3 regions of the Pseudomonas sp. WJP1 genome follow, and region 2 is predicted to be linked to each of the others. Evidence: predicted binding sites of a transcription regulator. Region 2 holds the regulator's gene; each other region holds the start of a gene.
What was found. The regulator sigma-54, encoded in region 2, starts transcription at its own class of promoters, with help from an activator protein. The targets are predictions, from matches to a motif close to ANTGGCATNNANNTTGCTNT.
Positions count from the first base shown of each region.

Region 1: OH720_RS24005 (circularly permuted type 2 ATP-grasp protein) is a predicted target of sigma-54. The motif match lies at 1,602-1,621, and genes of this name have one in related genera.
Region 3: OH720_RS21385 (DNA translocase FtsK) is a predicted target of sigma-54. The motif match lies at 1,775-1,794, and genes of this name have one in related genera.

Region 1 is NZ_CP110128.1:5,372,259-5,375,533, reverse strand. Features, by position in the region: gene OH720_RS24025 (hypothetical protein) at 1-144, shown strand, start outside; gene OH720_RS24020 (PLDc N-terminal domain-containing protein) at 228-419, shown strand; gene OH720_RS24015 (hypothetical protein) at 557-790, shown strand; gene OH720_RS24010 (ribonuclease E inhibitor RraB) at 1,009-1,353, shown strand; gene OH720_RS24005 (circularly permuted type 2 ATP-grasp protein) at 1,654-3,063, shown strand; gene OH720_RS24000 (alpha-E domain-containing protein) at 3,076-3,275, shown strand, end outside.
Region 2 is NZ_CP110128.1:889,021-892,295, reverse strand. Features, by position in the region: gene lptB (LPS export ABC transporter ATP-binding protein) at 1-288, shown strand, start outside; gene OH720_RS03955 (RNA polymerase factor sigma-54) at 473-1,966, shown strand; gene hpf (ribosome hibernation-promoting factor, HPF/YfiA family) at 2,042-2,350, shown strand; gene ptsN (PTS IIA-like nitrogen regulatory protein PtsN) at 2,363-2,827, shown strand; gene rapZ (RNase adapter RapZ) at 2,830-3,275, shown strand, end outside.
Region 3 is NZ_CP110128.1:4,757,760-4,761,034, reverse strand. Features, by position in the region: gene aat (leucyl/phenylalanyl-tRNA--protein transferase) at 21-701, opposite strand; gene trxB (thioredoxin-disulfide reductase) at 765-1,724, opposite strand; gene OH720_RS21385 (DNA translocase FtsK) at 2,030-3,275, shown strand, end outside.

The DNA of each region.
Region 1 (3,275 bases), 2.5 Mb from region 2:
AACTTCAGCCAGTTGCTGGACGATGAACTGCAAGTGGTACTGGTCTACGGCAATGCCGTGCCACGGGTACTCGAGCTGTGCGCCGAAGTCGGCATCGCCGCCGCGCCCTCGCTGGAAGCCTTGAAAGTGGCGATCCACGTCTGAACCGTTAAAGCTGTCAAAAAAACGGAACCCTGGTCAGGGCCGGCTATCCTAAGAGGGGCATATCACTCTTCGGGAGCGTTATCATGGGTTCCACGTTCAACAGCCTGGTTGGCTTGATCATTCTTGCCTTGGACATCTGGGCAATCATCAACGTGTTAAAAAGCGGTGCCGAAACCGGGATGAAAATCTTCTGGGTGCTGTTGATCCTGTTGCTGCCGGTTCTGGGCCTGATCATTTGGGCGATTGCCGGTCCCCGGGGGAACGTGCGCGTCTGACCGGGGAACACCGTCTGTACCGGGCGTCAGGCAGCCTTTGCTGACGCCTGCTATTGTTGATTCGCCGGAACATTTACCCCGCGTCCAGGGTCGAGATAGGTGTAAGCCCATCCATGGGTTTTATCGAGGAGGCACCGATGCAAAAGTGGAAAGTCACTTTCGTGGATGATCATGGTGAATTGATCGACGAAGTCTTCGAGTGCGAGGAGTGCCCGAGTCACGAAAAGGCCGCCAAACTCATCAAGGAACGGTTCCTTCCCGTGGCCGCCGAACTGGATCTGAACGATCTGGAGGGGCGCACCTCCGATGCAGGCGTCAAAAGCCTGAAAGCCCAGAACAGTATTGAAATTCGCAGCATCACCCCCGTCTGAACCTCTTCTCGTTATCGACTACAACAGAACCAGGCCTTGGCAGCGGCTCTATCTTGGGGCTACTCTGCAATCGAGATCAGCGAATGGATCGCTAAGGTCTGGTCTTGTCAGCTCCATGCTTGTTTCCCGTCGACATCGGGTTGTCGATTGGTGCGCACCTTTGGGTTCGCACATTGGGAGTACGGAAAGTCTATCCATCAGTTTGAGGAGGACGTTTCATGAGCACAGCCTATCAAGAAGACATCAGCAGCAGTGTGCTGCGCCGCATGAAAGAAGGCGGTTTCGACTTTTCCCGGTTCCATCCCATCGAGTTCTACGCCATTTTCCCGGACGAGGAGCGGGCACGCAGGGCGGCAGGTCATTTCCACCGTGGTGAATCCCTGGATGCGCAAGTCAGTGTGCGTGACGATGGCGCCTGGGCGCTGGAATTGTGCAAAGTCATGTATGCCACCTACGACGACATTGGCGATTTCGAGCAGGGTTTCGAGGCCGTGGTCGAGCCACTGGGCGGCATCATTGAAGGCTGGGGTGTGAAACAGGAGGTACGAGGGCGACTCGCATAAACCTATGAACAGTGACAACCAGCAATGACGGCTGACCTTCGGGTTGGCCGTTTTCGTTTTTGCCGAAGGCAATCGAACACGGCCGCTCCTTCACCGGCAAGCCGGCGCCCAGCGTCTATGCTGGTGATGGGCGACAACAACGCCTTGCAATGAAGCGGGGGCAGTCAGGTTGGGGCATTTGCCGCACAGGATTGGTGCGGCGCTCGCGGGGTGATTATCCAACCGATTGAAATCTAAGCGTTTCTGCCGATGGCACGGGCCTTGCGAAGGCCTGGATGTCCGGGTGACAAGGAGTACGGCATGATCCGCACCTATTTTGATGAGATGTACGATGCCGGCGGCCAGGTCCGCCCGCATTATCGGGAGTTTGCCCGTTGGCTGGCCGAGACGCCTGACGAGCTTCTGGCACAACGGCGACGCGAGGCCGATCTGTTATTTCATCGCGCCGGGATTACCTTCACGCTCTACGGTGATGAGCAGGGGACAGAGCGCCTGATTCCCTTCGACACCATCCCGCGCAGCATCCCCGCCAGTGAATGGCGCGTGGTCGAGCGCGGCTGTATCCAGCGGGTCAAGGCGTTGAACATGTTCCTCGCCGACCTGTACCACGAGCAGCGCATCATCAAGGCCGGGATCATTCCGGCCGAGCAGGTGCTGGCCAACGAGCAATACCAGTTGGCAATGCAGGGGCTGGACCTGCACCGCGATATCTATTCGCACATTTCCGGCGTCGACCTGGTGCGCGACGGCGACGGCACCTACTACGTGCTCGAGGACAATCTTCGTACACCGAGCGGCGTCAGCTACATGCTCGAAGACCGCAAGATGATGATGCGCCTGTTTCCCGAGCTGTTTGCGGCCCAGCGCATTGCCCCGATCGACCATTACCCGAACCTGCTGCTCGACACCCTGAAAAGCTCAAGCCCCATCGATAATCCGAGTGTCGTGGTGCTCACGCCGGGGCGCTTCAACAGTGCCTTCTTCGAGCATGCGTTCCTGGCGCGGGAAATGGGTGTGGAGTTGGTGGAGGGCGCGGACCTGTTCGTGCGGGACGACAAGGTGTTCATGCGCACGACCGACGGGCCGAAAGCAGTCGACGTGATCTACCGCCGTCTCGACGATGCCTTCCTCGACCCGCTGGCGTTCAATCCCGACTCGATGCTGGGCGTGCCGGGGCTGTTGTCGTCCTATCGTTCCGGCAATGTCGTGTTGGCGAACGCCATCGGTACCGGGGTGGCGGACGACAAATCGGTGTACCCGTTCGTCACCGACATGATCCGTTTCTATCTGGATGAAGAACCGATCCTGAAAAACGTGCCCACGTGGCAGTGTCGCAACCCTTCTGAACTGTCCCACGTCCTGGCCAATCTGCCAGAGCTGGTGGTCAAGGAAACCCAGGGCTCCGGCGGTTACGGAATGCTGGTGGGGCCAGCGGCGACGGCGGCGGAAATCGAAGCCTTCCGCGCGCGCATCATCGCCAAGCCCCATGCCTACATCGCACAGCCGACACTGTCGCTGTCGACCTGTCCGACCTTTGTCGAAAGCGGCATCGCGCCACGCCACATCGACCTGCGTCCGTTTGTATTGTCTGGCCGTGAAACCCGGGTCGTGCCCGGCGGTTTGACCCGTGTCGCCCTGCGCGAAGGCTCCCTGGTGGTGAACTCCTCCCAGGGCGGCGGAACCAAGGACACCTGGGTGGTCGAGGATTGAAGGAAGCCTGACATGTTAAGTAGAACTGCCTCGGATCTGTATTGGATGTCGCGTTACCTGGAGCGGGCGGAAAACCTCGCACGGATGCTCGACATCAGTTATTCGCTGTCGCTGATGCCCCAGGATGGCCGCGGTAACGGCCTGCACGAATTGGCCATGCCGTTGCTGATTACCGGCACCCTGGACGATTACCTCGAACGCCACGGCGAGCT
Region 2 (3,275 bases):
GAAATCGCCCGGGCACTGGCCACCAACCCGAAATTCATCCTGCTCGACGAACCGTTCGCCGGCGTGGACCCGATCTCGGTAGGCGACATCAAGCAGATCATCCACCACCTCAAGGCGAAGGGGATCGGCGTGCTGATCACCGACCACAACGTCCGTGAAACCCTGGATATCTGCGAAACCGCCTATATTGTCAACGATGGCCAACTGATCGCCGAAGGCGACGCTGAAACCATCCTGGCCAACGACCTGGTGAAGGAAGTGTACCTGGGGCATGAATTCCGCCTGTAAGCATCGCGGTGTCCGGCGGGTCGGCCGAGCGCTTGCCGCAATAAAAAATCAATCTTTTTTTATTGTTACAGCGCTCTAGGCAAACGCCGCAGTTTCGGGCATATAATTTGCTTAAGTTTGGCGCTCCGGCGCCCTGTAGTGGATGGCGCATGTGCGCCGGCGAATAAGGTGTTAAGCCCCTGCCATGAAACCATCGCTAGTCTTGAGAATGGGCCAGCAGCTGACGATGACACCGCAGCTGCAACAGGCCATCCGCCTGCTCCAATTGTCGACCCTGGACCTGCAACAGGAAATCCAGGAGGCCCTGGAGTCCAATCCGATGCTCGAGCGCCAGGAAGAAGGCGACGACTTCGACAATTCCGACCCACTGGCCGACAACGCCGAACACAAGCCCAGTACCGACATCCAGGAACCCTCTTACCAGGAAAGCGCCCCGACCGTCGATAACATCGAGGAAGGCGACTGGAACGAGCGCATCCCCAACGAATTACCTGTCGACACCGCCTGGGAAGACGTCTACCAGACCAGCGCCAGCAGCCTGCCGAGCAACGATGACGACGAGTGGGATTTCACCACCCGCACATCGGCCGGCGAGAGCCTGCAAAGCCACCTGTTGTGGCAATTGAACCTGGCACCGATGTCCGACACCGATCGCCTGATCGCCGTGACCCTGATCGACTGCATCAACAACCAGGGTTATCTGGACGAGACGCTGGAGGAAATCCTCGAAGCCTTCGATCCGGAACTGGACATCGAACTGGACGAAATCGAAGCCGTCCTGCACCGCATCCAGCAATTCGAACCTGCCGGTATCGGTGCGCGCAACCTGGGCGAATGCCTGCTGCTGCAATTGCGCCAGCTACCCGCCAAGACACCTTGGCTGGCCGAAGCCAAGCGCCTGGTCACCGACTACATCGACTTGCTCGGCAGCCGCGACTACAGCCAGCTGATGCGCCGCATGAAGCTCAAGGAAGATGAACTGCGCCAGGTCATCGAACTGGTCCAGAGCCTCAACCCGCGCCCGGGCTCGCAAATCGAGTCGACCGAAGCCGAATACGTGGTTCCCGACGTGATCGTGCGCAAGGACAACGAACGCTGGCTGGTGGAGCTCAACCAGGAGTCGGTGCCTCGCCTGCGGGTCAACGCCCAGTATGCCGGGTTCGTTCGCCGTGCCGACACCAGCGCCGACAACACCTTCATGCGCAATCAGCTGCAGGAAGCCCGCTGGTTCATCAAGAGCCTGCAAAGCCGCAACGAAACCCTGATGAAAGTGGCCACGCAGATCGTCGAGCATCAGCGCGGCTTCCTGGAGTACGGCGACGAGGCCATGAAACCATTGGTCCTGCATGACATCGCCGAAGCAGTCGGCATGCACGAGTCGACGATTTCACGGGTCACCACGCAGAAATTCATGCATACCCCTCGGGGCATCTATGAACTGAAATACTTTTTCTCCAGCCACGTCAGCACCTCCGAAGGCGGAGAATGCTCGTCCACGGCGATTCGCGCGATCATCAAAAAACTGGTAGCTGCGGAAAATCAGAAAAAGCCGTTGAGTGACAGCAAGATCGCTGGTTTACTGGAGGCACAAGGCATTCAGGTGGCCCGCCGCACCGTCGCCAAGTATCGCGAATCCCTGGGGATCGCGCCTTCGAGCGAACGCAAGCGGTTGATGTAGGGCCACGCCACAGCGTTCCAGTGGCAGATCATCTGGATCTGCCGCTTTATGCACTGGCAACGAAGGAGAAGCTGTATGCAAGTCAACATCAGTGGACACCAACTGGAAGTGACCGAACCTCTTCGCTCCTACATCGGCGAAAAACTCGAACGATTGGAGCGACATTTCGACAAGATCACTAACGTGCAGGTCACGATGACGGTCGAAAAGCTGAAGCAGAAAATCGAAGCCACGCTGCATATTCCCGGCAATGAAGTGGTCGCCAACGCGGAACATACCGACATGTACGCGGCGATCGACGCATTGACCGACAAGCTGGATAAACAACTCAAAAAGCATAAGGAAAAGACCCAGAGCCTCCTCCAGGGCGCTACGGGTCGTTAACACTCCCAACCCATGATCCGACTTGAAAGCATCCTGACCCCCGGCCGTTCCCTGGTGAACGTGCCGGGCGGCAGTAAAAAGAAAGCCCTCGAGCAAATTGCCAACCTTATCCATCGCGAAGTGCCGGATCTGGAGATGCAAGATGTCTTCGAGGCTTTGATTGCCCGCGAAAAACTAGGCTCGACCGGTTTTGGCAACGGCATCGCCATTCCCCACTGTCGACTGAAGGGCTGCAACGCACCCATCAGCGCCTTGATGCACCTGGATGCCCCCATCGATTTCGACGCCATCGACGGCGCCCCGGTTGACCTGCTGTTTGTGCTGCTGGTCCCGGAAGCCGCTACCGATGCGCACCTGGAGCTGTTACGCCAGATCGCCAGCATGCTCGACCGTAAGGAAGTGCGCGAAAAACTGCGTAGCGCCTCGAGCAATGAAGCCTTGTATCAGGTTGTCCTGAGCGAGCAAAACGGTCACTAATCATGCGCTTGATCATAGTCAGCGGTCGTTCCGGCTCAGGTAAAAGCACTGCCCTCGACGTCCTCGAGGACAACGGCTACTACTGCATTGACAACCTGCCTGCCGGTTTGCTGCCCGAACTGGCCGAGCGAGCGCTGATCCACACCGAGCTGGCACAACCGCTGGTTGCCGTATCCATCGATGCTCGCAACCTGCCGAGCCACCTGTCGCGGTTCCCCGAGTTGCTGGCCGAAGTTCGCAGTCGCCACATCCAGTGCGATGTCCTGTATCTGGATGCCGACGAGGAAACCCTGCTCAAACGTTTCTCGGAAACCCGTCGGCGGCACCCGCTGAGCAATGCCAACCGCTCACTGGCTGAAGCGATCAACGACGAGACCACCCTGCTTGGACCGATTGCCGACCTTGCCGATCTCAAGATCAACACCACCAGCCTGAATTTGTATCAACT
Region 3 (3,275 bases), 3.1 Mb from region 2:
GCCACACGGGCAAAAGTCGCTCAGCAAACCCAGGTTGCACGATTGGGCTTATCCAGATGCTGCGCCAGGTAATCGGCGAACACCCGGCGCGGAATCGCTCGTGCACCCAGGCTGTGCAAATGATCGGTGGGCATCTGGCAATCGATGAGCACGAAACCCGAGTCTTTCAGATGTCGCACCAGTGTGGCAAAGCCAAATTTCGAGGCATTGTCGGCCAGGCTGAACATGGATTCGCCGAAAAATAGCTGGCCCATCGCCAGTCCATACAGCCCGCCCACCAGTTCATCCTGGTCCCAGACCTCCACCGAATGCGCATGGCCGCGTTTGTGCAGTTCGATGTAGGCGTCCTGCATGGCTTCGGTGATCCAGGTGCCGTCCGCATATTCCCGGGGGGCGGCGCAGGCGCGGATGACCGCGGCAAAATCCTGGTCGAAGGTCACCTGGTAGCGTTGTTGGCGCAGCAGTTTGTTCAGGCTGCGGGACACGTGCAGTTCATCGGGAAACAGCACGGTGCGAGGGTCCGGCGACCACCAGAGAATCGGCTGGCCTTCGGAAAACCAGGGGAAGCAGCCATGGCGGTAGGCCTGGATCAGTCGATCGGCGGACAGGTCGCCACCGGCTGCCAGCAACCCATTGGGATCGCGCATGGCCTTTTCCAGGGCCGGGAACGTCAGGGTGTTGCGTTGTAACCAGGTCAGCATGGCGTCAGGGCTTACAGAAGGGGAGGGCGATGGCGGGCGTCGGGCCCGCCGTGAAGTGTGCCGTCAAACGGCGGGAATGTCGTCGAGGTATTTTTCCGCGTCCAGGGCGGCCATGCAGCCGGCGCCGGCGGAGGTGACGGCCTGGCGATAGACGTGGTCGGCGACGTCACCCGCGGCAAACACGCCTTCGATGGCGGTGGCCGTCGCATTGCCTTCGCTGCCACCGTTTACCAGCAGATAGCCGTCACGCATCTCCAGTTGGCCGGCGAACAGGTCGGTATTGGGCTTGTGACCGATGGCGATGAACACGCCAGTCAGCGCAAGCTCGGTGATGGCGCCGCTATGACTGTCGCGCAGGCGTGCGCCGGTCACGCCACTGGCATCGCCCAGCACCTCGTCCAGGTTCTGGTTCCAGTGCAGGCGAATATTGCCCTTGGCGGCTTTTTCGAAGAGTTTGTCCTGGAGAATCTTTTCCGAGCGCAACTTGTCGCGACGGTGGATCAGATGGACTTCGCTGGCAATGTTCGACAGGTAGAGCGCCTCTTCAACGGCGGTATTGCCGCCGCCCACCACCGCGACCACCTGGTTGCGATAGAAGAAGCCGTCGCAGGTCGCGCAGGCAGAAACCCCTTTGCCGGCAAAGGTCTCTTCCGAGGGCAGCCCCAGATACTGTGCCGAGGCGCCAGTGGCGATAATCAACGCGTCGCAGGTATAAGTGCCGCTGTCACCGATGAGTTCGAAGGGGCGCTGTTGCAACTTGGCGGTATGGATATGGTCGTAAACAATCTCTGTGGCAAAGCGCTCGGCGTGTTTTTGCATGCGCTCCATCAGGACCGGGCCGGTCAGGCCTTCGACATCGCCTGGCCAGTTATCGACTTCCACGGTGGTGGTGAGCTGGCCACCGGCCTGTATGCCGGTAATGACAACGGGCTTGAGGTTGGCGCGAGCGGCATACACGGCTGCGCTGTAACCCGCGGGGCCGGAACCGAGGATGATCAGGCGGGAATGCTTCGCTACACTCATAAAAACACCTCATAAGCCTTTGTCACAAAAGAGAATGCGTGCTCAAATTGAGTCGCACGTAATGTGCTGTTGACTATGCTACACCCAAGAGTTGCCAGCATGGCATCGGACGTACAAACCCGTACAATGCCTGGCTGTAACAGTGTTTGTAACAAAATTGGCATCGCGTTTCGTGTTTATGAAAACCGATGCGCAGTGTTAAAAGTAGTCCCGGTTACGCCTGTTAACTTTTTTACCTGCCTGGATTGGGCAGTTTTATAGTCATTCAACAGATGGACGCGCCCGTGGCGCAGGAAAAACAGGTTTTGAAGAAATCCACCGCAGCACCCAAGACAGTTGTTCCACTCTGGCGTCAGCACTTGCACTACCGCCTCAAGGAAGGTGCATTGATCGCCATCGGTGCGCTGTGCCTGTTCCTGATGATGGCCTTGCTGACCTATGGCAAAGATGATCCGGGCTGGAGCCATAACAGCAAGATCGACGACGTTCAGAACTTCGGCGGCCCGGCAGGCTCCTACAGCGCCGATATCCTGTTCATGGTGCTGGGTTACTTTGCCTATATCTTTCCGCTGTTGCTGGCGATCAAGGCCTATCAGATCTTCCGCCAACGCCACGAGCCGTGGGAGTGGAGCGGCTGGCTGTTTTCCTGGCGCCTGATCGGCCTGGTGTTCCTGGTACTGTCCGGTGCCGCGCTGGCGCACATCCATTTCCATGCCGCGACCGGTCTGCCGGCCGGCGCCGGCGGGGCGCTGGGCGAGAGCCTTGGCGACCTGGCGAAAAACGCGCTGAACATCCAGGGCAGCACGCTGCTGTTCATCGCCCTGTTCCTGTTCGGTCTCACGGTGTTCACCGACCTGTCATGGTTCAAGGTGATGGACGTTACCGGCAAGATCACCCTCGACCTGTTCGAACTGTTCCAGGGCGCCGCCAATCGCTGGTGGGCGGCCCGTACCGAGCGCAAGCAACTGGTGGCGCAGCTGCGTGAAGTCGATGAGCGCGTGCACGATGTGGTCGCGCCGACCGTCACCGACAAGCGTGAGCAGGCCAAGGTCAAGGAGCGCCTGATCGAGCGCGAGCAGGCCCTGAGCAAGCACATGTCCGAGCGCGAGAAGCAGGTACCGCCGGTGATTGCCCCGGCGCCACCCAAGCCGCCAGCGCCGAGCAAGCGCGTGGAAAAAGAAAAACAGGCGCCGTTGTTCGTCGACAGCGCCGTGGAAGGCACCTTGCCGCCGATCTCGATCCTCGACCCGGCGGAAAAGAAACAACTCAATTACTCGCCCGAATCCCTGGCGGCCGTCGGCCACCTGCTGGAAATCAAGCTCAAGGAATTCGGCGTCGAAGTCACCGTGGATTCGATTCACCCGGGTCCGGTGATTACCCGTTACGAGATCCAGCCAGCGGCCGGGGTCAAGGTCAGCCGTATCTCCAACCTGGCGAAAGACCTGGCGCGTTCCCTGGCCGTGACCAGCGTACGTGTGGTGGAAGTGATTCCGGGCAAGACCACGGTCGGTATCGAGATTCCCAACGAAGACCGGCAGATCGTGCGTTTCT